4 regions of the Pseudoalteromonas sp. MM17-2 genome follow, and region 4 is predicted to be linked to each of the others. Evidence: predicted binding sites of a transcription regulator. Region 4 holds the regulator's gene; each other region holds the start of a gene.
What was found. The regulator sigma-54, encoded in region 4, starts transcription at its own class of promoters, with help from an activator protein. The targets are predictions, from matches to a motif close to GTTGGCACGNNNNTNGNNT.
Positions count from the first base shown of each region.

Region 1: the regulator sigma-54 is predicted to act here: its motif matches at 5,731-5,749, upstream of fliE (flagellar hook-basal body complex protein FliE).
Region 2: the regulator sigma-54 is predicted to act here: its motif matches at 6,657-6,675, upstream of MHM93_RS00100 (PA2169 family four-helix-bundle protein).
Region 3: the regulator sigma-54 is predicted to act here: its motif matches at 4,342-4,360, upstream of MHM93_RS04195 (DUF1328 family protein).

Region 1 is NZ_JAKRFV010000013.1:32,159-40,150, forward strand. It holds gene fliJ (flagellar export protein FliJ) at 1-401, opposite strand, end outside; gene fliI (flagellar protein export ATPase FliI) at 394-1,731, opposite strand; gene fliH (flagellar assembly protein FliH) at 1,728-2,585, opposite strand; gene fliG (flagellar motor switch protein FliG) at 2,589-3,626, opposite strand; gene fliF (flagellar basal-body MS-ring/collar protein FliF) at 3,619-5,340, opposite strand; gene fliE (flagellar hook-basal body complex protein FliE) at 5,360-5,692, opposite strand; gene MHM93_RS11725 (sigma-54 dependent transcriptional regulator) at 5,881-7,281, opposite strand; gene MHM93_RS11730 (ATP-binding protein) at 7,274-7,992, opposite strand, start outside.
Region 2 is NZ_JAKRFV010000001.1:14,040-22,031, forward strand. It holds gene MHM93_RS00070 (MAPEG family protein) at 1-165, shown strand, start outside; gene MHM93_RS00075 (hypothetical protein) at 733-972, shown strand; gene MHM93_RS00080 (hypothetical protein) at 1,130-1,513, shown strand; gene MHM93_RS00085 (hypothetical protein) at 1,795-2,262, shown strand; gene MHM93_RS00090 (ABC transporter ATP-binding protein) at 2,328-4,172, opposite strand; gene MHM93_RS00095 (AMP-binding protein) at 4,288-5,958, opposite strand; gene MHM93_RS00100 (PA2169 family four-helix-bundle protein) at 6,180-6,620, opposite strand; gene MHM93_RS00105 (DNA topoisomerase IB) at 6,908-7,930, shown strand; gene MHM93_RS00110 (DUF3010 family protein) at 7,971-7,992, opposite strand, start outside.
Region 3 is NZ_JAKRFV010000003.1:194,183-202,174, reverse strand. It holds gene gpmM (2,3-bisphosphoglycerate-independent phosphoglycerate mutase) at 1-914, shown strand, start outside; gene MHM93_RS04210 (peptidoglycan DD-metalloendopeptidase family protein) at 920-2,074, shown strand; gene MHM93_RS04205 (S41 family peptidase) at 2,108-3,307, shown strand; gene MHM93_RS04200 (divergent polysaccharide deacetylase family protein) at 3,372-4,136, shown strand; gene MHM93_RS04195 (DUF1328 family protein) at 4,398-4,571, shown strand; gene MHM93_RS04190 (hypothetical protein) at 4,681-4,878, shown strand; gene tkt (transketolase) at 4,942-6,933, opposite strand; gene metK (methionine adenosyltransferase) at 7,301-7,992, shown strand, end outside.
Region 4 is NZ_JAKRFV010000003.1:2,133-10,124, forward strand. It holds gene MHM93_RS03185 (HPr family phosphocarrier protein) at 1-42, opposite strand, end outside; gene rapZ (RNase adapter RapZ) at 42-887, opposite strand; gene ptsN (PTS IIA-like nitrogen regulatory protein PtsN) at 954-1,400, opposite strand; gene hpf (ribosome hibernation promoting factor) at 1,402-1,689, opposite strand; gene MHM93_RS03205 (RNA polymerase factor sigma-54) at 1,715-3,211, opposite strand; gene lptB (LPS export ABC transporter ATP-binding protein) at 3,236-3,961, opposite strand; gene lptA (lipopolysaccharide transport periplasmic protein LptA) at 3,961-4,485, opposite strand; gene lptC (LPS export ABC transporter periplasmic protein LptC) at 4,475-5,029, opposite strand; gene kdsC (3-deoxy-manno-octulosonate-8-phosphatase KdsC) at 5,026-5,577, opposite strand; gene MHM93_RS03230 (KpsF/GutQ family sugar-phosphate isomerase) at 5,577-6,545, opposite strand; gene MHM93_RS03235 (calcium/sodium antiporter) at 6,555-7,526, opposite strand; gene MHM93_RS03240 (ATP-binding cassette domain-containing protein) at 7,731-7,992, shown strand, end outside.

The DNA.
Region 1 (7,992 bases), on a different contig from region 4:
AATTCATCCAACATTTTTTGCTCTGCTTTCGCTAACTTCGCTTGTTGCTTAAGTTTTTCTTTTTCAATTAACTTGGCTACGGCTTCAGTACGTACCCGCTGTTGACGCCATTGTGATTGGCGCTGCTCCGTGACTCTGTGGGCAGTTTCAACCACCTGTGTTTGCTGCTCAATGGCTTGGTCTATTTTGCTGATGAAGTTTTGGTAGTGACTAAACCCAGCGCTGGATAGGCCGGCCTGTGCCTTTTGCGTCAGTTGTGAAAAATACTCTTGGCGAAACTGGTTAAGTCCATTGAGCTTTTGCTGATGAGACTGCCAGTGCTGTTGCGCGCCTAGAAAGTCGGCACGCAGTTTTTCTTCTTTGTCCGATTCAAGTTTATAAAGCAGCGCCAGCTTAGCCATGGTTGCCTCCCTGCCCTAGTAAATTAGCTAACGACGTTAAACACTCATCGTAAGGCACTACATCCTTCATTCCCTGGCGTAAAAAGTTATTAATACGCGGCATCATATCAATGGCTTGGTCGAGTATCTGGTCGGTGCCTTTTTGATATGCGCCTAGGGTGATCATGTCTTTGTTTTCATTGTACATTGCCACCACTTGCTTGATTAACCGCGCTTGCTGCATATGTTGCTCTGAGACCACTTGTGGCATCACCCGACTAATCGATTTTTCGATATCAATGGCCGGGTAATGGCCACTGTCGGCAAGCTCTCGTGAGAGCACAATATGGCCATCTAAAATAGCTCGTGCGGCATCAGCAATCGGGTCTTGCAAATCATCCCCCTCTGACAACACCGTGAAAAAGGCAGTAATGGCGCCTTGGCCTTCACCGCCATTACCCGCACGCTCAATCAGAGCAGGTAGCTTGGCAAACACCGAAGGGGGATAGCCTTTAGTTGCGGGTGGTTCACCAACGGCGAGTGCTATCTCCCGTTGTGCCATGGCATAACGAGTGACCGAATCAAGTAATAACAATACATTGAGGCCTTGGTCGCGAAAATATTCGGCAATAGTGATGGCGCTTTCACAGCCTTTTAGACGCATCAATGGCGATGCATCAGCCGGCGCCGCCACCACCACAGAACGACGACGCCCTTCTTCACCCAGGATTTCCTCGATGAACTCTTTAACTTCACGGCCACGCTCACCCACTAAACCAACCACAATAACATCGGCCGCGCTGCCTCGGGTCATCATCCCTAACAATACCGACTTACCCACGCCACTACCGGCAAACAAGCCCATACGTTGGCCTTGACCCACGGTGATAATGGAGTTGATAGCACGCACGCCCACGTCCATAGGTTGGCTTATTTGTCGCCGTGCTAAAGGATTGATGGTGTTTTTGGCAAAGTGAGTAAACTCCTCGCAGCGCAGTGGCCCGAGTCCATCTAAAGGGCGCCCCAAACCATCGACCACACGTCCGAGTAAGTTCATCCCTACTGGCAGCCCTTGCTGCTTGTGTTGAGGGATAACGCGGGCTCCTGGCAACACCCCAGAGATACGGTCATTGGGCATTAAATAAAGCACGTCGTCGTTAAATCCCACCACTTCGGCATCGACTAAGCCTTGGTTCGTTTCGACCTGACACTGGCTACCCAGCGGTGCTTGCAGCCCTTTTGCTTCAAGGGTCAGGCCAACAACGCGGGTCAAGCTCCCCGCTACCGCGACCTGAGGTTGATGGATGTGTTTACGCTGCTGGTGCAAACGCTCACTTAATGAAGTTGTCATGATTTTGGCTCATCACGTACATGGACACCGCTGTCGTGCAAAAACGGTTCCAGTACTTGTTGGATTCGCAACCCTAATGTGAAGTCGATAGATGAACGCTGTTGCTTGATTTTACAATCACCGCGCGCCAAAGTCGGCTCACCTAGTAACTGCCAATGGCGATTGTCCAACTCGGTATCACTGAAGTGTGACGTCACTATCGCTAAATCATCTGGATGGAGGCTGATTTGACACATTGCCTCATTACTTGGCAAGGCTTCGGTTGCCGCGCGAAGCGCATTTAAAATAGTGTCGGGGTTGGTTTTTAGCTCACTCAAGGTAATGGCTTTGGCTAACTCGCTGGCGAGAAAGATCAGCTCATGTTCAACCTGCTCATCAATGTGTTTGGCGGGTTCATCAAGCGCTTCTAACGTGCTTTTTAACGCATCCAGCTGCTCGTCAATGATGGGCTTCGCATCTTCAAGCCCTTGCTCTTTGCCTTGCTTTAGCCCTTCTTGAAACCCCGCTTCTTTGCCTTCACTGGCACCTTTATCAAATCCGTCAACGTAGCCTTGTTCATGCCCCTGTTTGAGGCCCTCTTCGTAGGCGTCTTGGCGAATTTGCTCTAACTCTTCAAGGGTCAGTTTAGGAAAGTCGGTCTCCTCAGGGGTCAGGATCTCTTCGCCATCGCTCTGCTCATCTTCCTCGACATGCTTTTTATAAAGCTGTTCGAGCGGTGTCCCAAAGGCGGTTGAACGCCCTTGATATTTCTTTGGATCTGCACTGACATCGGGAATAGGCCAGTTCTGCAGCAGTTCATCTGCTGCCTCACTGGCGTCTAATCGTTGCCCACGACGTAATTTTGACTCACTCATGGTTTAGAGGAACTCCTCGCCACCACCACTACCAAGCATAATTTCACCGGAGTCGGATAAGCGTCGCGCCGTAGAGAGAATCTCTTTTTGCGCCGCTTCCACTTCGCTGATACGCACAGGACCCATGGCTTCAAGGTCATCACGCAGCATATCGGCTGCCCGTTTGGACATATTGGTGAAGATTTTCTCTTTCAGTCCGTCATCGGCACCTTTGATTGCCTTCATCAGCACATCTTGCTGTACTTCGCGTAGGATGGCCTGAATGCCTCGGTCGTCGACATCCATAAGGTTCTCGAAGACGAACATAAGATCTTGAATTTGCTGTGACATTTCTTCGTCGTGCTCGCGAATAGAGTCCATTAACTGGCCTTCGACATTGGTATCGAGGTAGTTCATGATATCGGCCGCCGCTTTCAGGCCGCCCATCTTCGCAGCTTGTGCCCCGGCTTGACCTGCAAATTGCTTCTCCATAATCTCGTTGAGCTCTTGCAACGCTGCTGGCTGCACCTCTTCGAGGTTGGCAATCCGCATGGTTAAATCCAAACGTACTTTCTCTGGGAACTGGGCCAGAATTTCTGCACTTTGCTCTGGCTCTAGATAAGATAAAACGATGGTTTGAATCTGCGGGTGCTCGTTGCGAATAATGTTCGCCACCTGCTTGGAGTCCATCCATTTCAACGAATCAAGACCTTTCGCACCTGAGCCCATCACAATTTGGTCAATCAGGCTTGCCGCTTTATCTTCACCTAATGCGGCTGTCAGAGCTTTCTTAATAAAGTCTTCTGATTGGAAGCCAATGGTGCTGAACTGCTGAATTTGCTCAATAAACAGGTTGTGCACGGCGCTGATCTTATCCTGACTAAGGTCATCAAGCGCGGCCATGGTCATCCCCACCTTTTGCACTTGTTTGGGCTCAAGGTGTTTAAGAATTTGCGCGGCATCCTCTTCAGACAAGCTCAGTAGCAGGATTGCTGCTTTCTCTACGCCTTCGAGTTTATCAACATCGAAGCCGCTAGTTAGTTGCTGTTGTTCTTCAGTCATCTTCACTCAACCATGCTTTAACTACTTGCGAGGATAGTTCAGGCTCATTGGCAACCAAGGCGCGAACCGCTTTTAGGAGATCTTCATCACCATGTAAGTCTGGCAACTGCAGTGTCCCGTCGGAGGAGAAGCCCACCGCTGCCGAGTCGAAATCTTTGTTTAGCATCTCTAATGTACTATCACCGATATCAACACCCGAACTCAACGCATCTTCATTGTATTCTTCCAGTGTATCATCTGGGTAGATAAGTCGCTTAAGCATGGGGCGAACCACGGCAATGATCAACACGATTATCACTAATGCGCCCAGTGCTAAGCGCACTATCTTCATAAACCAATTTTGCTCCCACAGTGGCAGTTCAGCAACCGCACCTAAATCTTCACGTACAAAGGGGACACTTACGACTTCTAGAGCATCACCTCGCTGCATGTCGAAACCCACCCCTCCTTGTAATAGGCGACGAATATTGTTGAGTTCCTCGGCACTGCGCGGCGCACTGGTGGTTTGCCCATCCGCACCAGCTGTTTGTGTGTAATCCACAGCCACGGAAACACTGATACGGCGGATCACCCCAGTCTGCTTACGTTTATGAGAAATAGTGGTATCAAGCTCATAATTACGGGTCGCTTCTTTGTGGCTGCGCGACGGTGAGCGAGTTTGCGCACTTTGCTCGTCCAACGCATTCTCTGGAATGTTAGAGTTCACTGGCGGCTGATTTGTTAAAGCGCCAGGAATGCCGACCGCTAAGCCACCAATGTTATTCTCTTCTAATGTGGTTTCACTGCGCACCGCTGGCAAATCTGGGTTGTAACGCTTTTGAGTCTCTTCTACTGCGCTGAAATCCATGACCAAGTCGACCTGCGCAGTATAGTTACCCAGTCCGACCACCGGGATCATGATGCTATCAATTTTTTCTATATATTCCTGCTCTCGTTGACGCTCAATCTCATACTCTTTACGTGAGCGCGCCGATAACGAATTTTGTGAACCAGAGTTAAGCAGACGACCATTTTGATCAGTCACCGTAACCCGTTCAGGAGACAGTCCTTGCACGGCCGAGGCGACGATATCGACGATAGAGTCTATCTCTTCACTGTTGAGGTTACGGCCGCGTTTAACCGTCGCAACAACCGTTGCTGAAGGCTTCTTCTCAATACGAGCAAATACATTTTCTTTAGGAATGGCCAGTAATACTTTGGCGCGCGATACTTTATTAAGTTCTTCAATAGTGCGCGCAAGCTGCTGCTCGCGAGAGTGCTTGAGACGTTCACGTTCAAGACGCTGTGATACGCCAAATCCCATGTCTTGCATCAAGATATCGGTGCCCGATTGCGGGCCTTGAGTAAGCCCCTCTCGGGCCATATTTAGTTTTATATCTTGATAGGCATCTTCGGCAACCATGATCACGTTGCCATCGAGTTCATAATCGATTTTTTGCGCGTCCAAGAAATCCAAGGTCTGAATCAATTCCTCGGTAGGCATTTTACCTAACGGGCGCATATCAGGCTGACGCGCCCAAATAATGATAAAAATAGCGATGGCCAAGCAAATAGCCAAAGCGATGATCAGCGTCACCTGTCGTAGCATATCCACGCCGTTGAGGGCGCTTAAATAGCCAGACTTTTGTTCTTGCTGTTCACCCGAGGAGTCGGTGTTCATGTCAACACCGCCATCGGCAAGGGCTAAATCTGTTGATTGGTTTGCTTGTGCCACAACTGTTCTCCGCTATCCGTTATACAGGCATGTTCATGATGTCTTTGTAGGCTTCCACTAGCTTGTTACGAACCTGCACAGTGGCCTCAAATGCGACAGAGGATTTTTGCGATGCGATCATTGCTTCGGCAAGAGAAACGCGGCGATCACCCATCTCCACAGCAACCACTTTCGATTTAGCATCTTGCTGTAGGTTATGAACATTATCGATTGCGCTACTTAGTAGCTCACCAAATTGGCTGGTCGATGTTTGCGGCACTTGGTTTTGTGCCTCTTTCAATGGGTTACGAGCTTGCGCTTCTTGCGCGAGCGACTGCATTTCTTGAAATAATGAGTTGGCTTGGACTTTCATCTTGGGCATCACTCAGTTAATTAAACTTACCCTGAACGATGCACAAGTCATGCCAACAAAATATCGTTATTTAACAGTCGCTTATTGTTATTTTAATTTTGACACTGAGGAATTAAGCGAGCTATATTTTTGACGCCCACAAGAAAGCCCGAGCATATCCCGGGCTGAAATAGAACATTATGACGAGACTATGCAGGAAGGTGGATCCCCTGCTCGCGCATTTGCGCTATTTTGTAGCGCAAGGTACGCGGGCTGATCCCTAAGGCATCAGCAACATCCTTACGTTTCCCGTTGAAGCGCGCTAAGGTATCGAGAATTATTTTGTGCTCTTTGTTTTTAAGCTCATCTTTAAAGTTATGGGCTTGGTCTACACCTTGGGGTGATGCCATTGGCAGCTCATCATAGTGTTGATTGAGCGCAGAGGGCATATCTTGGTGCGCATTGAACTCTACTTCATCATCAGTGACGAACTCTTCGATATAAATGGCGCTGGCGTGCACCTCGTCACCGGATTTTAAGATCAGCGCACGCTGAATAACATTATCAAGCTCACGCACATTTCCCGGCCAAGTATGCGCCATTAAGCGCTCTTTGGCATCGGCACTGAGCGAAGCAGTCGCTTGTTTGCTAGCTTGGCAATGACGCTCCAATAAATGTTCAGCCAGTGGAATAATATCCCCGGGGCGCTGATTGAGCGGCAACCAGGTCAGCGGGAACACGTTTAGGCGATAATATAAGTCTTCCCGGAATATACCGGCTCTGACCGCTTCTTTGAGGTCACGGTTTGAGGTGGCCAACACCCGTACGTTGAGCTCAATGGTTTTGCGACTCCCTAAGCGCTCAACCTCGCGCTCTTGCAATACACGTAGCAATTTCGCTTGTAGGCCTAAATCCATTTCAGTAATTTCATCAAGTAAAATGGTGCCATTTTGTGCTTGCTCAAATTTACCTGGACAGGCATTCACAGCGCCAGTGAACGCGCCTTTCTCGTAACCGAACAAAGTCGATTCAAGCATGTTTTCGGGAATGGCTGCACAATTGATAGCGATAAATGGCGCCTCTTTACGCGGCGATTGGTCGTGAATATAGCGCGCCAATACCTCTTTACCACTCCCGCTTGGGCCCATCACCATGACACTCGCGTCACTGTCAGCCACTTTATTGGCTAAATCGAGTAGCGCCAAACTTTTGGCATCGGCGACCACCGGGCCACTTTGGCTAGCCGTCTCATTAGGTAAATAACGACTCACTAAATTCAGTAAAACCTCGGGGGCGAATGGCTTTGCCATATAGTCGATGGCACCCAGACGCATCGCTTCGACCGCGTCATCAATAGTGGCATAGGCCGTCATCATTAATACCGGCATGTCTGGATAGTTAAGCTTGATGCTTTTTAGTAATTCAATGCCATTAATACCGGGCATCTGCACATCACTGACCACTAGAGCAACACTGTGCTCTTTTAGCATCATGATTGCTTCTTCACCACTTTTTGCTGCAATGCAGCGAATATCTGACAGTGTTAATGTATCGATTAGGGCTTCGCGTAACCCCTTGTCATCCTCGACAACAAGTACATAGTTATTCATTGCTCTGCTCCTGGGTATTGCTGTGCAAAACAGGAAGCGTTAGCGTAAATTGCGCGCCACCGTTTTGAAGGTTCTCTACTTTTATTTGCCCCTTATGGGCATTCACCACTGAGGCAACCACAGCCAGACCTAAACCTGTGCCCCGACGCTTAGTGGTAAAAAAAGGCTCAAAAATTTTGTCAATAATCTCTTCGTTGATCCCTGGGCCATTATCGCTAATGATGATATCGACATAATCACTGTTCGTGCGTTGACGACGTGCCTGCATCTTAATGTGCGCACCACTGCCTATCACCTGTAAGCTATTGTGCACCAGGTTATTGATGGCACTGGCCAAAGCTGTACGATTGCCCATGACTTCGATATCGGGCTCAGGGAGCTGGACTTGTAGATGCGCTTCATGCTCGCTGAGCATGGCTTCACTGCCAGAATTTACATCATTGAGTAACTGCCCTAATGACATCGGCTCAACGACTTGCTGCTCACCACTTTTGGCAAACAACAGCATATCATTCACTTGGTTTTCCAAATCTTTCAAACGCGACATGAGCTTATCGTGACAGTGGGCGCGCGTTTGATTATTCAATCGCGACGAACCCAAATTGGCCCCATATAACATGGCTGCCGAGAGCGGTGTACGCACTTGGTGGGCTAAAGTAGCCACCATTTTGCCAAGCGCGCTTAAACGTTGCATATGCGCCACTCTTGACT
Region 2 (7,992 bases), on a different contig from region 4:
ATAGCCAGCGCGGTGTTTGTCGCCGCTAGAGTCATTCATATGCTGCTTTACTATGTGATTGCCACCGAATCCAACCCCAGCCCCCGGAGTTATTTCTTCATGATCGGCTGGCTCGCGAATATCGTGATGCTCGTGCTACTCACACTGGAAATCTTATTCTTTTAATCTTGCCAGTGTGGGGTGTATTTAATTGTAAATGCTGTGAGCAGTAGAATCTACGAGCTTGAAGCGGGTGAAATGTTTTAGAGGTAGAGGCATACTGAAAGCGGGTGGGGTGAACTCACTCGCTTTTTTATTAGAACGGTTTGGGGGCAGTGGCAAATTCGAACTAATATAAGCCACTTTTCCTTAGTTACCGGCTTTTAGTCTCTAACCTGTTTTGGGTAGTGCTTTCCTAACACCAGCAAGGGTGTTGTTCCAGCCAATGCGCTCCTTCCAAAGCTTGCCATCTATAAAGACTTTATAGCAATCAATTCGGTTAGTTTTAAACAACACCAGCTTATGTATTGCAGGCTTTCGACTATCGAAATTTATGACTTTCAATCATCTTCTAAGTGTCGTGATATCTGGGGGAAGAAAATAACCTTCTTGTTGTGGAGTGTTATTATTTCGATTAGTGTATGATTTACTGTAATTTTTAAAGCTTTAATAGTTGCTCCATTTATGGGCCACCTCCGACCTTACACGATAGCTTACCTCGTGAGGTCTCACTAATAATCTGTTAGGAGCCACATGAAAGTCAACGGAATTGAGTACAACCTTGTAATGACCAGTGCAAACGACTTTGAGCATTTGAGTTTGGAATGTACGAATGAACAAGGGTTACTGTTAGAAGCTGAATTGGTGAGTTATACCGATAGAAAAGCCAAGATTCATTTCCACAAAAGTCCTTTGCCTTACGAATTAATCGAAGCATTTATTCATAAAGTAAAACAAGAGCTTAAATATGGTAGTAACAAACGTGGCTCCTAACAAGCCAATTTGGTGTTCAGCCAGCAAGCTGGCTTGGGAAAATTACTCGCTGCCACTTCGTGGCAAAACATTCGAAACTTCGCCAAATTGGGGCGTTAGGTAAAGGACTTACCCAAAAAAAGTAGACACCTTCTATAGTTAGAAAAGAGGTGTTTCTATGGTTAGAAAGAAAAGAACCCAGGTCTATACCGAAGAGCTGGCTCTCAAGGCAAGAAATGGCAAGGCATTCCGTTACGGGCGCAGCAGCTATTCAAACTCGAATGTAGAAGGAAATGCGCTTACCCAGCAGTTCAACACCGAGCGTATAAACAGGAAATGGGTATCAGATATCAACTATATCCGTATTCGCGGTAAGTGGCTTTACCTAATCGCTGTGATGGACCTGTTCTCAAGGGCGTTGTCGGTTGGCCATATGGGTAAACTGATTTCCGACGCCTTCAACATGGCACTACTGGTCCGCAGGGAGGTTAAACCGGGTTTGATGCTCCACTCAGATAGATATGTGCAGTGCAGTACCATGCGGTGGCCTATCAGGATTTAGTGCCGCTCCTCGGGCGCGATAATCAACATGAGCCGAAAGAGCAATTGCTGGGATAATGCGGTGATGGAATCGTTTTTCAGCCGCTTCAAAGCTGAGCTGGTTTATGCTGAGAAATTCTACTCGATACAGCATGTTAAATCCTGTATGTTTGAATGCATCGCAATATTTTACCAATCGCAAACGTCGCCACTCAGCGTTGGGTTATCTCAGCCCGCTGGAGTATGAACAACGGTTTGGGAAATAACCTGGGGAAGACCACTCTTTAAAGTAAGGGCTCGCCGTTGAGGAAAGTTTTAGCTGTTTTAATAGTCGCTTATATTGCTTATGGATGGTTTGGCTCTTTTTGGGATAAATCAGAAGGGGCAAATAAGCTAGAAAAATTTAGTAATCTAACCGTTGAAGACATAGTCTCAATCGAAGCGATAAATTCTGATTATATCAATATGACAAATCTAGCATTGAATTCTGCTCAAGCAAAAGAACTATTAATTCATGCTATTGCTAGTGCAGAGCAATCATCAATTGCGAAACCACCTAAACACATCAAACTATATATCAAAATTAAAACAAAGGACGAGAGCATAGGTTTGAACCTTATGGTTCCACTTACGAAGAAAGATGATATGTATTTTTTTGTTGTAGATCGGGTTTATGATGGTGAAAGTTTCACTCAGGATAGTTATGGTCGATTTATAACTAAAGGGCTTTATGATTTTCTAGTTGAGGCAAAGTTAGTAAACGAGAGTTAATGTATGAATCTTATTCCTTAATGTATTCAAACCGAGAAAAAGGGGCCTTGTATGGCCCTTTTTTATTAGTCTGTTCCTATAAACCCACCGGTTTGATGGGCCCACAGTTGGGCGTAGATCCCCCCTTGGGCGATAAGCTCTTGGTGTGTGCCTTGCTCAACAATATGGCCTTTGTCCATCACCACCAAGCGGTCCATTTGCGCTATGGTTGATAAGCGGTGGGCAATGGCAATAACGGTTTTATTTTCCATTAAGGTATCGAGGCTCGCTTGAATCGCTGCTTCTACCTCAGAGTCTAAAGCTGATGTGGCTTCATCGAGCACTAAAATAGGCGCATCTTTTAACAGTACGCGAGCAATCGCGATACGCTGACGCTGCCCACCTGATAGCTTGACGCCGCGCTCACCCACTTGCGCATCCAGCCCTTTGTTGCCATGACTGTCTTCCAGTTCACTAACAAAGTCCCATGCCTCAGCCTTTTTCGCAGCGGCGATGATTTGCTCATCCGTGGCATCGGCTAAGCCATAACCGATATTTTCGCGTACGCTACGATGCAGCAGCGCGGTATCTTGCGACACCATAGCAATATGTTGGCGTAGGCTTTCCTGAGTCACTCGGTTTATCGGCGCATCATCAATACGAATGTGTCCTTGCTCGACATCATAAAAGCGCAGTAAGAGATTAACTAAGGTTGATTTACCGGCGCCAGAGCGACCAACAACCCCCACTTTTTCACCTGCGGCAATGTTTAGAGATAGCCCATCGAGCACCGGCGGGTGTGACGGGGTAATTGGCTTGGCATAATTAAAGGTGATGTTATTAAAGTCAATGCGCCCATGGGTCACCTTCAGCGTGTTGGCATCCTCAGCGTCGGTTATGGTTATGGGTTTCGTTAAGGTGTTCATGCCATCGGCAACGGTGCCGATATTTTCAAACAGGGCGCTGACTTCCCACATGATCCACTGCGCCATGCCGTTAAGGCGAAGTGCTAAACTAACGGCGATGGCAATGGCGCCGACGCTGATTAAACTAATAGACCAAAGGTAAATCGATAACGCCGCAATCACCGCCACCAAGCCGTAGTTAAGCAGCTGCACGCTCACTTGTAACTTAGTGACCAGACGCATTTGCCGATATACCGGGTCTAAAAACAGCTCCATCGATTCACGGGCATATTGCTCCTCCCGCGATGAATGAGAGAAGAGTTTGATAGTGGCGATATTGGTGTAGCTATCAACAATACGGCCTGTCATTTGCGAGCGGGCTTCGGCTTGTTGCTCGGCGACCGCTTTCAGGCGGGGTATAAAATAACGTTGCACTGCAATATAACCTACAAGCCAGCCTAAAATTGGCATCATTAAGCGCCAATCTGCCTGGCCAACAAAGAATAGCATGGCGGAAAAATACACCACAATATACACCGCGACATCAAGTAGCTTGATGACGGTTTCCCTTACCGCCAACGACGTTTGCATCACCTTAGTGGCAATGCGCCCAGCAAAGTCATCGGCATAAAAGCTCACACTTTGGCGCAGTAGGTAACGGTGCGCCAACCAGCGAATGGCCATGGGGTAATTACCGAGCAAGCTTTGATGGAGAACGGCTGAGTGAACAAACACTAAAATAGGCAACAGCACGATAGTGACCAAGCCCATAAACCAAAGCGTATCGGTTTCGGTGCTTAACAGCTGTTCCGGGGTTGTCTGTCCAAGCCAGTCAACGAGTTGACCCATAAAGCTAAATAGCGAAACTTCAACAATGGCTAATAAGGCAGCGCTGATTGACATCACCGCCAGCGGCCCGCCCATGCCTTGGGTGTAATAACGACAAAAAGCCCATAATCCCTTGGGTGGCGCGGTTGTTGTGCGCTCGGGAAAAGGGGCGGTTAACTTCTCGAAAAAGGAAAGCATAGCACCACACATAACTAACTGATTTAAGGCGTCAGTGTAGCGATTTTGCGGCGTAAAACCTAGCGCAACGAGTGTGCTAATTTTGCACCACTGTGGTGACTATGCCGACTCCTAACTACGCGCTTTGTGCTTGCTCATTGAGCTCTGCAAGCATCATTTCGCGCATTTTAAACTTTTGTAATTTCCCGGTGACCGTCATCGGATATTCCTCGACGATACGAATATACTTAGGCACTTTAAAATAGGCGAGTTGATCTTTTAGGTAGGCCCGAATTTGCGGCTCATCGATATCGCGGTTGTCCTTTGCTTTGAGCCACAAACATACTTGCTCGCCAAATTTATCATCGGGGATACCAAAGACCGCCGCATCACTGACAGCGTCGTGCAAATACAGCACTTCTTCTATTTCGCGCGGATAAATGTTCTCGCCACCGCGAATGATCATATCTTTAATTCGGCCAACGATGGTCACGTAACCTTGCTCATCCATGACCCCTAAATCGCCAGAGTGTAGCCAGCCCTCAGCGTCGATAGTGGCGTTAGTTTTCGCTTCATCGCCCCAATAGCCTTGCATCACACAGTAGCCGCGAGCACAAATTTCACCCGGGCTACCAATGGCAGCGATTTGACCGCGTTCATCAATAATTTTAATTTCTGTGTGCGCCATTGCTCGGCCCACGGTTTGCACTTGTTTGTCAATTGGTGCGTCGGTTTGGGTAATATGGTTGATGGGGCTGCACTCGGTTTGGCCGTAACCAATCACCACTTCGCGCATATGAAAATCACTGTGTACTTTGCGCATCAATTCTTGCGGGCAAGTGCTGCCAGCCATGACTCCGGTGCGCAAGGTACTGAGATCGTACTGCTGAAAGTCGGGGTGTTCTAATTGCGCAATAAACATCGTCGGTACGCCATGGAGCGCCGTACAGCGTTCTTGCTCAACGCAACTTAGGGTGCTGACTGCATCGAACGAGGGGGCTGGAAATATCGCGCAGGCGCCGCTGGCCAAACACACTAGATTGCCCAGCACCATGCCGAAGCAATGGTACAAGGGCACCGGAATACACAGTCTGTCTTTGTCGTTAAAGTGCATCGCTTTGGCAACCAGCAAACCATTATTCAAAATATTGCGGTGCGAGAGGGTGGCGCCTTTTGGGTTCCCGGTTGTGCCCGAGGTAAATTGAATATTAATGGCGTCATCGGGTCGAAGTTGCGCTTCAATAACCCGCATTTGCTGGTAGTGCGCATCCTCGCCCAGTTGTTGAACCGCCGCAAATGATGTCATGCCAGCAAAAGGTTGCTCTGAGAGAATAATTACCTGCTCTAGAGTGGGCAGCGCTTGCAGGGTGGTTTTGCTACCGTCTTTTAATTCCGGTGCAAGCTGGTAGATCATGTCAACGTAGTTTGAGGCTTTAAATTGCTCGGCCATCACCAAATACTTTACACCCACGTTGTTAATGGCAAAGGCCAACTCATGAGGGCGATAGGCGGGGTTAATGCACACCATAATGGCGCCAATTTTGGCGCTTGCGAATTGCACTAAGGACCATTCAATATTGTTGGGTGACCAAATGCCAACCCGATCCCCTGGCTGCACACCCAGAGCGAGTAAGCCCGCAGCGAGGCGCTCTATTTCCCGTAAATACTGGCGGTAAGTCCAACGGATCCCTTGATGGCGAACGACAATCGCCTCATTGTCTGGGTGTTTGTCGACAATATAATCAAGATGCTCGGCGATGGTTCGCTCGCTAAGCGGCGTTGAAGATGAGCCGTGGTACTGGCTCAACGTGAAGGGGAGTGATTGTCTTGTTGTTGCGGCATTGACTGCCTCCTTGCCCGGATAGATGTTGTCATTTTAGGTTCTTCAACACCTAATCAAGCATAGAGTGTCGACACTTTCCATTATTTTGAGGTGGTTTCTATTGGAATTAGACTAAAGGTTTAGTTTTTGTCGACATAAAAAAGCGGGCCATGGGCCCGCTAAATCGTCTTGGGGAGAGAAATAATTTAGCTCGTTGCTTCTTGCAGTGCCTTCATTTTATCGTGGCAAATTTGCATGCGTTCACGAAGCTGAGAAAGAACTTGTGCGCACTGAGGTGGCTGCGACTCTTCTAGTGCATCGTCGAACTCTTCAAGCACTTTATCTTCAACCTCTTCAAGGTGCTTGATGTACGTGTGCTCCTCGTTGCTCTTAATCGCGCTCATCACCTTAGTGTAGGTTTTACGTACATCAACCAGGGTGTCTGAGCCGGTTTCAATTTCGCCTTGCTCTTCAATGGCAAAGGGTTGCAAGTCGGTCACCGCTTTGTGCTTTTCATCGATCATGTTTTGGAACACGGTACGTACATCATTGCTATCAATGTTGTCTTTGGCATCGGAGTAAAAATCAATGCCACCCTTTAGTACTTTGATAATGTCTGTGATTTTCTCTGAACGTTGCATTGTCATAATTGTGCTCCTTCAATTTTGAATTCGATTTAATAGGAGCAATGCTTGTGCCAAATCGAGGGAATGCATAAAAAACATTATTAAACAATGTTTTATCTTTATCTTCGAACGCTTGAAATGTGTAAGCCAACGCCTTTTTCATGGGCAACTATGAAAGCTTTTCAATTGCAGGCGGTAAAAACGTCATAGTCGTACAACCAACAAAACGTATTATTTTTTACCTTTCACAATGCGCCAGGTGAAGATGTGCTGCGTAGTAGCTATTATCGGAAAAAGAAGGAAGAAGAATGGATTGTAACGTTGCCCCAAGCACAACCTACCACGAGTGTAATACCCTTACGACAACGCGTCGTAAACGGGGAAAAGGATTTGAATACTTCCATCTTGATAAGGAAAAGATAACCAGTCGTGCTTACTTAAAACGAATGCGAGAGTTGGTTGTGCCTCCTATGTGGCGTGATGTACGTATTAGCGCTTGCCAGTACAGTAAGGTGCAGGCCGTTGGCGTTGATGGCAAAGGAAAGCGACAATACATTTACCACGCCCATTGGCAATTGGCGCAACAGCAAAAAAAATTTGCCAAGTTAGGTGAATTCGCTGCTCAGCTTCCAGATGCGCGAGGGCAATGCTTATCTTTATTGGCAGAACCTGATTGGACGAAAGACAAAGTGTGCGCGCTTGGGTGCGCAATCTTAGACCTTACCGCGATTCGTGTAGGCAATAATAATTATTACAAAGCCAATGAAACTTGCGGGTTAACCACGCTTCGACGCAAGCATGTGGATATTAAAGACGACCATGTACAATTTAGCTTTAAAGGTAAACACGCAAAACACCGAGAGGTGCGCATTGACGATACTGAGCTTGCTGAATTAGTGGCTTCAAGTGCAGAGCAACAAGGGTATAGCTTGCTACGTTATTATCAACAAGGCCAATGGCATGACCTGCAAAGTGATGATATTAACGAATTTATCCACCGTGTTTTTGGCGGCCACTTTAGTGCCAAAGATTATCGTACCTGGGCGGGGACGCGAATGGCGGTACGCTTTGCCCACGTAGCCGCAGAGCAGGTACAGGCGCACCCAAGGCGCAAATTTAAGTCTCAGCTGGTTAAACTCGTTGCCAAACAATTAGGCAATACCGCGAACATTTGCGAACAGTACTATATTCATCCGAAGGTGTTAGAACACCTCAGCGAACACTATGAAAATGAACACCCGTTTGCGCATTTTGATGTGACACCGCGCTCTTTAGCCGGGGAGTTAGACATGGATGAGAGGCATGCGTTAGCGATCATTGCCGGGCGATGACGTAACAGGCCATTTCTGCGGCCTGTTACTGTCGGGGGGATTACTGCTTAGCGTAAGTGCGC
Region 3 (7,992 bases), 190 kb from region 4:
TCCTCGGCGAAGCTGACTATCAAGCTGTAGATGCAGTGTCAGCGTTACATGCAGCCTATGAGCGTGATGAAAATGACGAATTTGTAAAAGCAACAACCATTGGCGACAGCCCCGCAACCATCAATGATGGTGATGCAGTGTTATTTATGAACTTCCGAGCGGATCGAGCGCGGCAGATGAGTCGCGCTTTTGTTGATGCCGAATTTAACGGCTTCAGTAAAAAGAAAGCGCCGCAATTAAGCGGTTTCGTTATGCTGACTGAATATGCTGCAGACATCAAGGCGCCTGTGGCATTTCCACCAGAGCCACTCAATAATGTGCTGGGTGAGTGGCTTGCCAAACATAACAAAACACAATTACGCATTTCAGAAACAGAAAAGTACGCTCATGTGACCTTCTTTTTCAGCGGCGGTCGGGAGCAAGAGTTTGATGGTGAAAGCCGTGAGCTTATCCCCTCGCCGGATGTTGCTACCTATGACTTACAACCAGAAATGAACTCTCAATTGCTAACCGACAAACTAGTGGCGGCTATTCAAAGCAACAAGTATGACGTCATTGTGTGTAATTATCCTAATGGCGATATGGTTGGCCACTCAGGCGTATTTGCAGCAGCCGTAAAAGCTTGTGAAGCGGTGGACAGCTGTATTGGCCGCGTGGTGGAAGCGTTAGAGCAAGTCGGTGGCGAGGCCTTAATTACCGCCGATCACGGTAATGCCGAGCAAATGGTAAACCCACAGACTGGTCAAGCGCATACCGCCCACACCAGCGAGCCTGTGCCATTCATTTACGTTGGCCGTGATGCTCAAGCTATTGATGGCAAAACGCTCAGTGACGTAGCTCCCACTATGTTGCATCTACTGGGCATGGAGCAGCCAGAAGAAATGACTGGTTCACCCATCATGCGTCTTAAGTAACCTCGATGCCGATGGTTTTATTGAGTCACAAACGTCAAAAGGTGTCGCTGCTGTGCGCGACACTTTTGGCGTTCCTAAGCTTCAATAGCTTTGCTAACGAGAACCGCACCAAGCAAGACTTAACCGAAGTCCAACAAGAATTAAAAAAGAGCCAACAGAATTATCAGCAGCAGCAACGCTCGCTGGATAAGTTACAGAGCCAACTCAAGAACTCAGAGCAAGCTATCGCTGCAAATGCAAAGGAGTTACGTGCGCTCGATAACAAGCTCGCAGACAACGAACGGCAACACCAAAAGTTACAACAACAGGCTGAACAGCTGGAGTCGCGTCGTAAAAAGCTTGATAAAGTACTTGCAGCCCAAGTAAAGAGCGCCTACATGGTGGGTGGGCACGATTATTCAAAGATGCTGTTAAACCAACAAGACACAGCCAAGTTAGAGCGCACCATTAGCTATTACGACTATTTCAACAAAGCTCGTTTGCAACAGCTTGAAGCGTTACAACAAACAATGCGTGAAATAGCGCAAAACCAAGCAGCGCTGCAACAAAACAGACAACAACTGGCGAAGCTACGCGAGCAAGAACAACAGCAGCAACAGCAATTAGTTGCAGCTAAAGCACAACGTCAATCTCAGGTCCAAGAGCTACAAGGTAAATTAAATCAACTGCAAAGCTCGATAGCGTATTTAAAAGATAATGAGCAGACCTTACTGGATACCCTAGCGGAGCTAGAGCGCAGTAAAGACCGCCAAGTAGCTATGTTAGGTCTGGGTAGCAGTAAAGGAAAATTAACTTGGCCGACACGGGGTAAGCTTACCCACCGCTTTGGCACCCGTAAACGCCAAGGGTTCAATTGGAAAGGGGTGGTGATCGCAGCCAGTGAAGGGAGCAGTATAACCAGTATAGAGGATGGCCAAGTGGTCTTTGCTGACTGGCTAAGAGGTTTTGGTTGGGTCATGGTGGTCGATCACGGCAAGGGTTATATGAGCCTATACGGCCACGCTCAAGCATTACTTAAAGAAGTGGGCGATCCGGTTTATAAAGGCGAAACAATCGCTTTAGTAGGCCAGAGCGGCGGTCAAATTGATCCTGGTCTATACTTTGAAATACGCCACAAAGGACGTGCCGTTAACCCAACGACATGGTGCAAGTCCTCCTAATTGAATAGAGGCTGCACCTCAAGGGGGCAGCCGATGTTTGTATTCACAACTTACCTATACAAGCGCTTGTTACTAGGGCTCAGTTTTTTTGCCTTAGTGGTACTAGCGCCTGCTTCATTGGCAAAGGACAGCCAACTCGATGAAGTGCTTTTTCACATCAACAACTACTACGTTGAGGAAGTGGACCGCGACAAGTTAGACCAACATGTACTCAGCAGTTTATTACAAGAGCTTGATCCATATAGCGAGTTCCTTGATGAGCAAGAGTTAAAACGATTATTCGATGTCACCAATGGCCAATACAAGGGCCTGGGAATCGAGGTAGAACAGCGTGACAAACATGTAGTGGTGATCTCCGCCCTACCCAACTCACCCGCCCGGGCCGCTGGCTTACAACGTGGTGACGTTATCGTGTCTATCAATGGCACTAAGGTGAATAATACTACCTTAGAAGAAGTCTCTGCTCTGATCAGCAGTCGTGAAGATGGGCAAGTGCATTTAGCCGTTGCTCGCGCAGGCCACTCACAACGCCTCGACTTTCAGCTTACCCGTCAGCCTATCCACATTGAAAGCGTTGCCAGTGAGCTTAAGGCCAATGGCATGGGCTACTTACGCATTAATAGCTTCAACAATCATAGTTTTCATGATGTCGCGCGTCACATCACCATGATGCAAAACGCCAACGGCGCCATACTCAACGGTTTGCTCATTGACCTGCGTGATAACCCAGGCGGTACCCTCGACAGTGCCATTGCCATTGCCGATTTATTTTTGTCTCAAGGTGTTATCGTCTCTACTCGAGGTCGCTTTGTGGAGGCTAATCAACGCTTTGAAGCAAAAGCAGGGGACATAATTCAAGGCGCCCCCATGGTCGTACTGATCAATGAGGGCTCTGCTTCTGCTGCAGAAATTGTTGCCGGTGCGCTCAAGGATAATGACCGGGCAACCGTGGTAGGGACTCGCTCCTATGGTAAAGGGTCGGTGCAGTCATTGATCCCCTTAGGCGATGGCCGCAGTGCTTTGAAGCTGACCACAGCGAAGTACTATACCCCCTCTGGCGTGTCCATTGAGGGGACTGGCATCGTACCTGATGTGCCGATATTGCAACCTGCCCTTTCGCAATCAAATAAAGAAGTTATAATCAGCTTAGCTGAGGGGCAAAGTGCGCATAAAAACTTAACCGCACTGCTTGATAAACAATTACTAAAAGCTCAGCAACTATTAGAACAATAAAAACGCAGGATCGGCTTTAAGCACGGGCCTGCACACTAATCATCAACAAAGATAAAAACATATTGTGCGCTTTTTAATATGGACTACGTTGTATGTGCTGGTGCTCTTATCACCAGTACATGCGAAGCAAATCGCTATTGTCATTGATGACATCGGCTATCATCGTAACGACATGGCTGCCTTGCACTTGCCTGGCGCTGTGACCTATTCGGTGCTCCCTTTTACTCCTTACGCCGCTCACTTTGCTCAACAGGCAGGGGCCTTAGATAAAGAGGTGCTTTTGCATGCCCCTATGCAAGCTATAAACGGTAAAGCGTTAGGGCCTGGGGGGCTGACAATGGATATGTCAAAAGAAGCTTTCCAACACGAGCTACGCAAGGCATTAGCCAGCCTACCCAATGCGCGCGGCGTCAATAATCACATGGGCTCGCTGCTAACCCAGCAAAATGCGCCGATGAGCTGGACTATGGAAGTGCTAAAAGAGCAGGATTTGTTTTTTCTCGACAGTAAAACAACTCCCAATTCAAAAGCGCAAACAATTGCCGGGCTATACGGTGTCAGCAATATTGCTCGCCATGTTTTTCTCGACAATATTACCACCGAGCAGCAACTACGTTATCGCTTTGAGCAGTTAAAGACTCTCGCTGATAAGTATGACTACGCAGTTGCAATTGCTCACCCCTACCCCGAAACGTTTGCGTTCTTGCAACAGGCATTGCAAGAACTCGAGGGCGAAGGTTTCCAACTTGTGCCTTTATCTCAGCTAGTGCAGCAGCGCACAATTCGGCTTGCGCAGGCCGATAAAAAAAGTGTAACTGAGGAAGAGTAGAGGCCTCTAAAACAATCATAGGTGGCATGGCTGCTGATGACTGAGTTCTGGTGCCGATAAACCACCTCCTCCGTATTCAGCACCTGCCCAAGTGCTTGTTCTATGAACATAAAATTAATCTGTATCTTTTACACAAACAGTGAAAGCTTTTCTTTTCCCCTAGTCCACAAAAAACAACAAACCCATTAAAATCAATACCTTAAAAGTTGGCATGGACTTAGCAGCGTATATTCCGAAACGCAAATCTATGGAGGGTACATTATGTTAGGTTGGTCAATTGCATTTTTAGTTATCGCTTTGGTCGCAGCACTTTTAGGTTTCGGTGGCATTGCTGGCGCAGCCGCTGGCATCGCTAAAATTATTTTCTTTGTATTCTTGGTACTGCTGGTTATCTCCCTTGTTGCTGGCGCCATTCGTGGTAAAGCGCCAAGGTAGTTATTAGTTTTACAGTACAAGCGGTCACAGGCGGGATGAAACCCGCGACCGCAACCAAAACACGTTATTTGAATCCAGATTTAAAGAGTTAATATTCAAGGAGAGTTCTATGTTTAATCATTCAGCAACAAAAGCATTTATCGCTACATTATTTGCCGCAGTATTCGCTATGGGCTGTGAAGACAGTGGCGGTGCCGAAGAGGCAGGTGAAAAAATTGATGAGGCGATCACTGACACTCAAAACGCGGTTGAAGACGCGTGTGAAAATGTTAAAGAAAACGCCGGTGCAGAAGAAACAAACTGCTAATACAGGCTTATCTTCAAACAAAAAACCCGCGAAGTTCGCGGGTTTTTTTACGTCTCTAATTATTTAAAACTGACTGTTGGCCGCCGCAACCACATTGTCCACGGTGAAGCCAAAGTGCTTAAACAATTCGCCCGCTGGCGCTGATTCACCAAAGCTAGTCATGCCGATAACTTTGCCATTCAAACCAACATACTTATACCAGAAGTCGGCAATGCCTGCCTCTACAGCGACACGGCGAGTCACACTGCTGGGTAGGACACTTTCTTTGTACTGTGCGTCTTGTTGATCGAACAAGTCCGTTGATGGCATAGACACAACGCGTACCTGACGACCTTGAGCGCGAAGCTCAGAAGCTGCATCCATAGCAAGTTGTACTTCCGAGCCTGTAGCAATCAGGATAACTTCTGGCTCGCCATCACAGGTTAATACATACCCACCTTTTTTCACATCAGCAAGCTGCTGCGCATCGCGTGCTTGCTGAGCAAGACCTTGACGCGTAAAGACCAGCGACGTTGGCCCATCTTTGCGCTCAATCGCTTGCTGCCACGCAATGGCTGACTCAACTTGGTCACATGGACGCCAATTCACTAGATTCGGTGTATAACGTAGGCTCGCCATTTGCTCAACCGGTTGGTGAGTCGGTCCATCTTCACCCAGGCCGATGGAATCGTGGGTGTAAACAAAGATGCTAGGCGTCTTCATTAGTGCAGCCATGCGCACTGCATTGCGTGCATACTCCATAAACATCAAAAAGGTTGCACCGTAAGGAATGAAACCTTTGTGCAGGGCAATGCCATTCATAATGGCGGACATACCAAATTCACGCACCCCATAGAAAATGTAGTTACCTGACGCGTCGTCTTTACTAAGGCCTTTTGAACCACTCCAAATAGTTAAGTTCGATCCGGCCAAATCGGCTGAGCCGCCCATAAACTCGGGTAGCATGGGGCCAAAGGTATTCAAGGCATTTTGCGATGCCTTACGTGTTGCAGGGCTATCAGGGTTTGCTTGTAACTGCTCAATATAGGCTTGCGACTTCTCAGCCCAGTCAGCAGGCAATTCGCCATTTTGGCGACGTTCAAACTCAGCAGCAAGCTCAGGGTATGCCGCCTTGTATGCCGCAAACTTATCCTGCCAACTCTGCTCTGCTTGCGTGCCCTTCTCTTTAGCATCCCACTGTTGATAGATATCATCAGGAATCGCAAAGGCGTCATGAGACCAACCTAAGAACTCGCGCGCAGCTTTAATTTCATCATCGCCCAACGGCGCACCGTGGCAATCATGGCTTCCTGATTTATTCGGAGAGCCGTAACCAATCACTGTTTTACAACAGATAAGCGTTGGCTTGTCACCTTGGGCGCGGCCTTCGTCAATAGCAGCGCGAATAGCCTCGCTATCGTGACCATCAACATTACGAACCACGTGCCAGCCGTAAGACTCAAAACGCGCGGGAGTGTCGTCACTAAACCAGCCTTCTACATCACCATCAATAGAAATACCATTGTCGTCCCAAAACGCAATCAACTTACCAAGGCCTAGAGTTCCTGCAAGCGAACACGCCTCGTGAGAAATCCCTTCCATCAAGCAGCCATCGCCCATAAAAGCGTAAGTATAGTGATCAACAATTTCATGGTCAGCGCGATTAAATTGAGCAGCAAGGGCTTTCTCCGCAATTGCCATGCCTACCGCATTGGTGATCCCCTGTCCAAGCGGGCCCGTAGTAGTCTCAATACCCGGAGCATAACCGTATTCAGGGTGGCCCGGAGTTTTTGAATGAAGCTGACGGAAGTTTTTAATTTCCTCAATAGGAAGATCATAGCCGCTTAAGTGTAAAAGCGAATAAATCAGCATTGAACCGTGGCCATTTGAGAGAATAAATCGGTCACGGTCAGCCCAGTTAGGGTTGATCGGGTTATGCTTAAGATAATCGCGCCACAGTACTTCGGCGATATCGGCCATGCCCATCGGGGCACCCGGATGACCTGATTTAGCTTGTTGAACCGCGTCCATGGAAAGCACGCGAATGGCGTTTGCAAGTTCTTTGCGTGATGGCATGAATTCTCCTACCTTTAAATGTATTTGCGCTGGGGCTTCACTCGCGCTCATGCTGGCGCGGGTAAAGAATAAGACGAAAGCCCATTCTTACTTATTCATCTGCCCCCTGCAATTAAAAATTGGGCATCGAACGAGTAACTTTAGAATTACTCATAACGAATAAAAATACTGATAACTAAAAGAGTACAAAAACACCAAGCAATAAAGGTCAAAAGACCGCTATACAATCAATTTTATTTAGACGTCTAGGCGTAAAAAGCTAGGAAATCACCTGTGATTTAGCTAGAATACGCGCCTTAATTTATGCTGCGCTCAACCCAGTGGCTGGTATGATCTTGGGAAGCGCGATACTTGTGAGCAGAAACTTATGGCAAAACATTTATTTACTTCTGAGTCTGTGTCTGAAGGACACCCGGATAAAATCGCTGACCAAATTTCTGATGCGGTACTCGATGCTATTTTGGCGCAAGATCCCCATGCCCGTGTAGCCTGCGAAACCTATGTGAAGACCGGTATGGTGATGGTCGGTGGTGAAGTCACAACCAGTGCTTGGGTCGACATTGAAGAGTTAACGCGCAAAACCGTGCGTGAAATCGGCTACACCCATTCCGATATGGGCTTCGATGCCGACTCATGTGCAATTCTAAACACCATTGGTAAACAGTCTCCTGATATTAATCAAGGTGTTGACCGCGCTCGTCCAGAAGAGCAAGGTGCAGGTGACCAAGGCTTGATGTTTGGTTATGCCTGTAATGAAACCGACGTGCTCATGCCAGCGCCCATTACCTATTCACACCGCTTGGTACAACGCCAAGCCGAAGTGCGCAAAAATGGTGAATTACCGTGGTTACGCCCAGACGCCAAATCACAGGTAACCTTTGCTTATGAGAATGGCAAGGCTGTTGGTATCGATGCCGTCGTGCTGTCAACGCAACATTGCGATTCTATTGCACAAGATGACTTGGTTGAAGCGGTCATGGAGACCATTATCAAACCAACGCTACCAGCAGAGCTTATTACCGATGCGACTAAGTTCTTCATTAACCCCACAGGACGCTT
Region 4 (7,992 bases):
GCCTAACTTGTTTTGAATAATAAAAGTACCTTCAACCATCACTATTTTTCCTGCTCTCGATGGCGAATTTTCACATTCGGATAGGTATCTAAAAAGCGCTCTCCCAAGGTTTGGGCAAGGTACACTGAGCGGTGTTGACCCCCTGTACAGCCAATAGCAATGGTCAAATAACTACGGTTATTACGCTCTAAGTGCGGTAACCAAGTTTGTACAAAAGTTTGGATCTGCCAAGTGAACTTTTGCACGATTGAGTGACTGGCTAAATAGTCTTGAACGGGTTGGTCTAACCCTGTGAGCGCCTTTAGTTCAGGTTCCCAGTGGGGGTTGGGGAGAAACCGCACATCAAACACATAATCAGCATTCTTTGGAATGCCATGTTTAAACCCAAAAGACTCAAAGGTGATCAGTAATTGCTTGTCTTTTTTACCCAGCACTTTTTCACGGATCATCTCCGCCAACTGGTGAACGCTGAGCTCAGTTGTATCAATAATAAAGTCGGCGTGGGAGATGAGTACATCAAGAAGCTGCTTCTCTTCACGAATAGCGACATCCAACGTCATATTTTGCATTGATAAGGGGTGTAGCCGACGAGTTTCAGAGAAACGCTTAATCAACGTTTGTTCGTCACTATCAAGGTAAAACAGCGAAGGCTTAGCAAACTCAGGCAGATAAGCGAGAATGTCGTTAAATTCATGCTGCTCTTTGGGCAAATTGCGCACGTCGATACTGACGGCAATTTTGTCATAATTTGCCGAAACACTGCGCGCCAAAGAGGGGAGTAAAATAACCGGGATGTTATCTACGCAATAGTACCCAAGGTCTTCGAGCACCCGTAACGCGACTGATTTTCCAGAACCCGAGCGACCACTGACAATGATAAGTTCCATCCGACAACTCCTTGTTTTACCCCAAGACGCACATTTAAACGACACCATGAATCAATACGGCGCGCATTAGTCGGCGATCAATTGATAAAGCTCTTGATCGCTGCTGGCTGAACGCAGTTGTTTACACAGTTGTTTGTCTTTTAGTTTATCAGCAATTGTCGCTAAGGTCTTCAGGTGTTGTTCAGTCTCATTGGCCGGCACTAAAAGTGCGACAAAGATATCCACCGGACGGTTATCAATGGCATCAAAGTTAATGGCTTCGCGATTAGTTACAACAATGGCAATGGTACTGTCGATACTATCGAGACGGCCATGCGGAATAGCAACGCCTTTACCTATACCGGTACTGCCCAGCTTTTCGCGGGTCAGCAAAGCATCAAGTACCGATTGCTCGCTGAGGTGAGGACTGTGCTGATGTGCCACCTGAGAGAGGTATTCCAGCATTCTTTTTTTGCTATTAAAAAGGACCGCAGCTTTGCTGCAGTCCTTGCTAAAGAGTGAATCTAGGTTCATGTTAGTGACGAGATAATTTCTCTTTATGTTTAATCACTTGACGATCGAGCTTATCAATTAAGCCGTCGATCGCCGCATACATATCCTGGTGCTCTGCGGTTGCGAACAGTTCACCACCGTTAACGTGAAGAGTAGCTTCTGCTTTTTGTGTTAGTTTTTCAATATCAAGAATGACATGCACATTATTTATATGGTCAAAGTGACGCTCTAATTTTGCAAATTTGCTATTCACATAGTTGCGAAGAGAATCAGTGATTTCTACGTGACGACCGGTAAGATTTAGTTGCATAAGCATTTTCCTTCTTGTCTAACGTCTATATCAAACTTTTACGCTGATTTGACGGTGGAATGGCTAGCGATTCACGATATTTAGCTATCGTGCGCCGAGCCACTTTAATTCCTTGCTCGGCTAGTACGTCGGCAATCTTGCTATCACTCAACGGCTTAGCAGGATTCTCCGCAGCTACTAGCTTTTTGATCAATGCTCGAATCGCTGTGGACGAGCATTCACCTCCGTTTTCGGTTGTAACATGGCTGGAGAAAAAGTACTTCAGCTCAAAAATACCCCGTGGTGTATGCATATACTTTTGGGTGGTCACACGGGAAATCGTTGACTCATGCATTTCCACCATTTCGGCAACGTCATTAAGCACCATTGGCTTCATTGCCTCTTCACCATGTTCAAAGAATGCCTGTTGTTGTTGAACAATGCAATTAGTTACTTTAAGTAGCGTATCATTGCGTTGTTCCAAGCTCTTTATAAACCATTTCGCTTCTTGTAAATGCGAGCGAATAAATTGACTATCACTTTGCGACTTACAGCTTCGCGACATTGATGCATAGTGATCGTTAACGCGGATCTTAGGCATACTATCTGGGTTTAATTCAACCACCCAGCGGCCTTTAACTTTCTTCACTGATACATCTGGAATCACATACTCTGACTGCTCTCGCACAATCGTGGCTGCAGGAGTCGGATTTAAACTGTGTATCAGTGTCATCACCTCTTTTAACTGCGCTTCTTTAAGCTTAGTCTTTTTCATCAAGGTGCGATAGTCACGACTACCAAGCAAATCAATATAGTTAAAAACTACCTCTTTGGTCTCTTCAAGCCAAGGGGTTTGTGGGTCAAATTGCTTGAGCTGGATCAACAAGCACTCTTGTAAAGAACGCGCACCAATTCCTACAGGATCAAAGAGTTGGATACGCTTAAGAACGGCTTCAATTTCATCGAGCTCGATACCATCGTCTTGTTCATCATGATTCAAGCTTTCCAGCAGTTCTTCACAACTGACCGTTAAAATGCCGTTGTCATTGATGGCTTCAATGATGGCTGTGGCGATGGCCTCGTCGGTGGCACTAAAAGGTGTTAATTGCAGCTGCCACATTAAATAATCGTGTAACGACTCGGTGGTTTCGCCTTGGTAGATAGACTCATCTTCTGGCATAGGCCCAGAGGAGGCAACGGGAGCCGCACTAATATACTCATCCCAAGACACATCCATGGGCAAGTCTTCACTGATGGACTCGTTGTTCATGGCATCAGCACTTTCAACTTCATCCTTACTGGCGCTGGCCGTCTCGGCGGTGTCGTTATTTTGGTTGTCGGACGTCGACTCTTTTTGCTCTTGGTTGTCGTTATTGTCGGCGTAATTGTCTTCTTCAACTTCAAGTAAAGGGTTGGCGTCCAACGCCTCTTGAATTTCTTGTTGGAGATCCAAAGTACTGAGCTGCAACAGGCGAATCGCTTGCTGCAATTGTGGGGTCATTGTTAATTGCTGGCCTAGGCGCAGCTGTAATGATTGCCTCATGTATCTCTAACAATCCTTTAATCGTTATAATCTAAACTGCTCACCCAAATAGACGTCGCGAACCGTTTGATCGGCAAGAACTTGCTCTGGAGTGCCAGAAGCAATGAGCTCGCCATGGGAAACAATGTATGCGGTTTCACATACGTCTAGGGTCTCTCGCACGTTGTGGTCGGTGATTAATACACCAATGCCACGATTGCGCAGATGCTCTATGATTTTCTTTATATCTAACACTGAAATAGGGTCGACACCAGCAAAAGGTTCATCCAACAAGATAAACTTGGGGTTTGCCGCCAATGCTCGCGCTATTTCTACCCGGCGACGTTCGCCACCAGATAACGCCATTCCTTGTGAGTCTCGAATGTGCTGTATATTAAACTCATCAAGCAGGCCCTCAAGCTCGCTTTCACGCTCTGCTTTGCTTAAGCCCTTGCGGGTTTCTAGGATGGCCATCAAATTTTGAAAAACTGTCAGCTTTCGAAAAATAGATGATTCCTGCGGTAAATAACCAATACCTAAGCGCGCACGAGAGTGCATCGGCATTAAGGTGATATCCTCATCATCAATACTGATGGTGCCTTTATCACTGGGTACCAAGCCAACTATCATGTAAAAAGTAGTTGTCTTACCGGCTCCATTAGGGCCGAGCAAGCCGACGATACTACCTGCTTGCACTTCTAAGCCCACACTTTTGACGACCTCCCGGCCTTTATAGCTTTTCGCTAATTTTTGTGCTTTAAGAGTCGCCATTATTGCTCTTTCTCCGGCGTATCGTCACTTTGTGGTGTTAATGTTGTGCGCACTCGTGTGCTGGAGTTTTCATCCTTTTCGGCGGTGATCAGCTGTTTGGCAATATCATAGCTTATGGTTTCGGCAACGATATGCTGGTCGGCCATGGCAATCTTAGCATCACCTTGAATTTTAAGGGTCTCAGAGGCGACGTCATAACGAATTTCCAGCGCCTGTGCAGAAATCTCAGTGCCATCTTCCATCACTTCGGTGTACACAGCTGGTGAGCCGGTGGCTACGAGCAATTGCTTGTTATCACCCAATTCTGGACGACGGTGAGCCTCAAGGCGGTCAGCTTTTATTTCCCGTTTGCCGTGAACAATATGCACGTTCTTATCAAAAATAGTGATATTTTCTTTGATCAGTGCTTGTTGTTTGTCGGCATCAATTAACACTTCCTTGGCGGTGATTTGCTCAGCAGTAGCGCTGGCAGAGCATAAGCCAATTGCGATGGATGTAATTAATGCACTGATTTTATTGGTCATAATATATTGTTCGCGTATGTTCTGTTAATTCAACTATCTCTGTATTGAGGTCTGCTTTCAAGCCTTGCCCGGTGATCTTCATATTCGGGCCACTTAATACTACAGCCTGCTCGGACTCCATGCGCTGGCTATCTATATCAACTTGGATGGCCTCAGCGCTGACCTTCTCAATCATCGCCCCTTCTTTTAAGTTGGTGGCGGTGACGTTATTTTCCAAGATCAAAATGTTGTTGTTGTATAAAGTCGCTTCATCGGCGTTTACCTGCCAATTTTCTGTTTCACCATATAAGGTAAATACTGGCTTGGTGAAATGCGTAAACCCGAGCTCTTGATACAGCTCCATTTCCTCAGCATAAACGGTGTGGCTTAACTCACCCTGATCGTTATAACTAGTCTGACTTAGCCCAGTTGCGATATAGTCGGGTGTGGCAATATGGTCTTGCTGAGCGACACCATCATCTGTCGACTTCATAAAATAAGGGTACCAAAGCCACGCCATCGCGACGATAAATAGCAGTGATATGAGCGCTCTCGCTGCGTTCATGTGCTACTTCCCTGTGTTCCCAGGCTATGTCCTTGGGCCAGCATCAGCAAATCTGTGAGCTCACGCACAGCACCAAAACCGCCCGGTAGCAAGGTACTGTAATGGGCTATTCGCTTAACCAGTGGGTGAGCGTCATTAACCGCTACGGCGAACCCGGCTTGCTCCATCACCGGTAAATCAGGGCCATCATCACCAATGTAGGCTATTTGCTCATCGCTTAGGTTTAATGTGCGTTTTAACTGTGCATAGGCTTCGAGCTTATTCTCTTTACCTTGATAAATGTGGGGGACACCCAAACTTTGCATTCGCGTTTGTACTATCTGTGATTGTCGCCCGGTGATAACAGCAACTTCAACACCCGCATTGAGCAACGCTTTAATGCCGAACCCGTCTTTGGTATTAAAGGCCTTTAATTCCTCGCCTTGATTGCCTAAATAGATACGGCCATCTGAAAACACGCCATCAATATCGCAAATTAACAATCGAGTGCGCTGTGCACGTTGCCATGCGTCTTCGTCTATGGCTTGGTATAACTCTGAAAACAACACTAAATCACCCCCGCGCGCAATAAGTCTTGCGTATTCAGCGCGCCAATGGGACGTTGCTCGTGATCGGTCACAATGAGTCCATTGATGCGCTTTTGCTCCATAATTTTCAGTGCTTCCGCCGCCAGCATATGAGCATCGGCTGTGGTGCAGTTTGGAGTCATTACCTCAATCAGCGCGGTGTTGTGAATATCCACTCGCTGCTCCAATACACGGCGTAAATCGCCATCGGTAAATAGCCCTACCAGTCGCTCATTATCATCGACAACAGCGGTCATGCCTAAGCCTTTGCTTGAGATTTCTAACAAGGCTTCTTTAATACTTTGTGATTGGTGACTGCGTGGCACGTCATCGCCGCTATGCATAACATCATTCAAGGTCAGTAATAAACGTTTACCTAAGCTACCGCCGGGGTGGGAGAGGGCAAAGTCATCGGCGGTAAAGCCTTTGGCTTCTAATAAAGCAACAGCGAGTGCATCGCCCATTGCCAAGGTTGCTGTCGTGCTTGCGGTGGGGGCTAAACCCAGCGGGCAGGCTTCTTGCGATACTTTAATACATATATGGGCATCAGCTAAGGTGGCCATACTTGATTGAGGATTGCCGGTCATGGCAATCATGGGCGCGCCAATACGTTTAATTACCGGAATAATGCTCACAATTTCGTGCGTTTCGCCAGAGTTAGAAATGAGCATAACGATGTCATTTTCAGTGATCATGCCTAAATCACCATGGCTGGCCTCACCTGGGTGCACGAAAAACGCTGGAGTGCCGGTACTTGCAAGGGTCGCGGCAATTTTATTACCAACATGTCCTGATTTACCCATGCCAATAACGATGACTCGGCCGCTACAAGCCATGATCATCTCGCACGCTTGAATAAATTGTGCGTCTAAATACTGATGTAACTCCTGCAAAGCGGTTTGTTCTATTTCTAAAACCCGTTGTGCGGTGGCAATAAAGCTTTGGCTCATACTATTACTCTAGGCTAACTGACTAAAAATATATCCTTGGTAGGCAAAAAATGCGACTAGTAAAAAGCCGCCCTCGATTCTGTTGATACGCCGCGCGCCACGAAAGTTCAAACTCATGGCAATAAGCACCACCGTTGCCGCAATCATAATTAATGCATCACGGTTAGCGGCGGAGGGGTCGATAACCGATGGGTTTAAAATACCGGCGATGGATAGGACAGCGAGAATATTAAATAGATTCGAGCCGACAATGTTGCCCAGTGCTAAGTCGTCTTCATTTTTCAGCACCCCAGCCACACAAGCAGCAAGTTCCGGTAAACTAGTGCCAATGGCAATGATGGTAAGCCCAATGACTAAATCAGAAAGGCCAAAATACTGGGCTATGTCCACTGCTGAGTCGACAATAAAATGCGAACTGATGGGCAGCATCGCCATCCCGATAATCAACCAAATCAGTGCGGACTTGTTGCTCACCCCACTGGGTATTTCATCACAGACTTCACTCACTAAGGGATCGTCATCATTACTTTTTTGATTGCGTGAAATAACAATCAAAAAAACGATAAAGGTGACAAAACCGCACGCCAATAACCACCCCTCGAGCTGAGAGAAATAATTATCGGTAAACATATACCATGCAATCAGTGACACCACGAGCACAATGGGCATTTCGCGCTTTAGTGTAATGGAGGACACTGAAAGTGGGCGTAGCAAAGCAGTAATACCTAACACCAAGAGAATATTGGTAATGTTTGAACCAACAGCGTTGCCGACAGCGGTATCGGTTTTATCTGCCAGTGCAGCAGAAGCTGATACCATCATCTCTGGTGCCGACGACCCCATTGCGACCACAGTCAAACCGATGATTAGGGCTGGCACCCCTAAGTTGCGTGCCAGCGCAGCTGCGCCATAAACAAAACGATCCGCACTCCATACTAGGGCGACAAAACCAGCGACTAGAATGGCGAAAGAGGTGAGCATGATTAATGAGCCATTGATGTAAGTGAAACCTTGGCGCAGATAGTAACAAACTGGGCTGTGTTTGTGTAAGAAAACCGTGTGTTTAGGTGTTCCACTGAGCAGGAATTTGAACGGGCTTACAAAAATTTACAGAATCTTTTTTCCCTCAGCGTAAAAAAACTTTAAAATACGAGGTCTAATGATAGAAATGAGCGGGAGAGCGACTTGTCGCAACCAATAGTAGAAATCAAGGATGTTACCTTCTCGCGCGGAGAGCGTGTTATCTATCAAAATATGGACTTTACCATTCCGAAAGGGAAGATCACTGCTGTTATGGGCCCAAGTGGTATAGGTAAAACCACTTTGCTCAGGCTGATTGGTGGGCAATTAAAGCCCGATTCGGGCGATATTTTATTTCAAGGCAATAGCATTCCAAGCATGTCACGTTCGGCGCTTTATCAAGCGCGAACAAAAATGAGCATGCTGT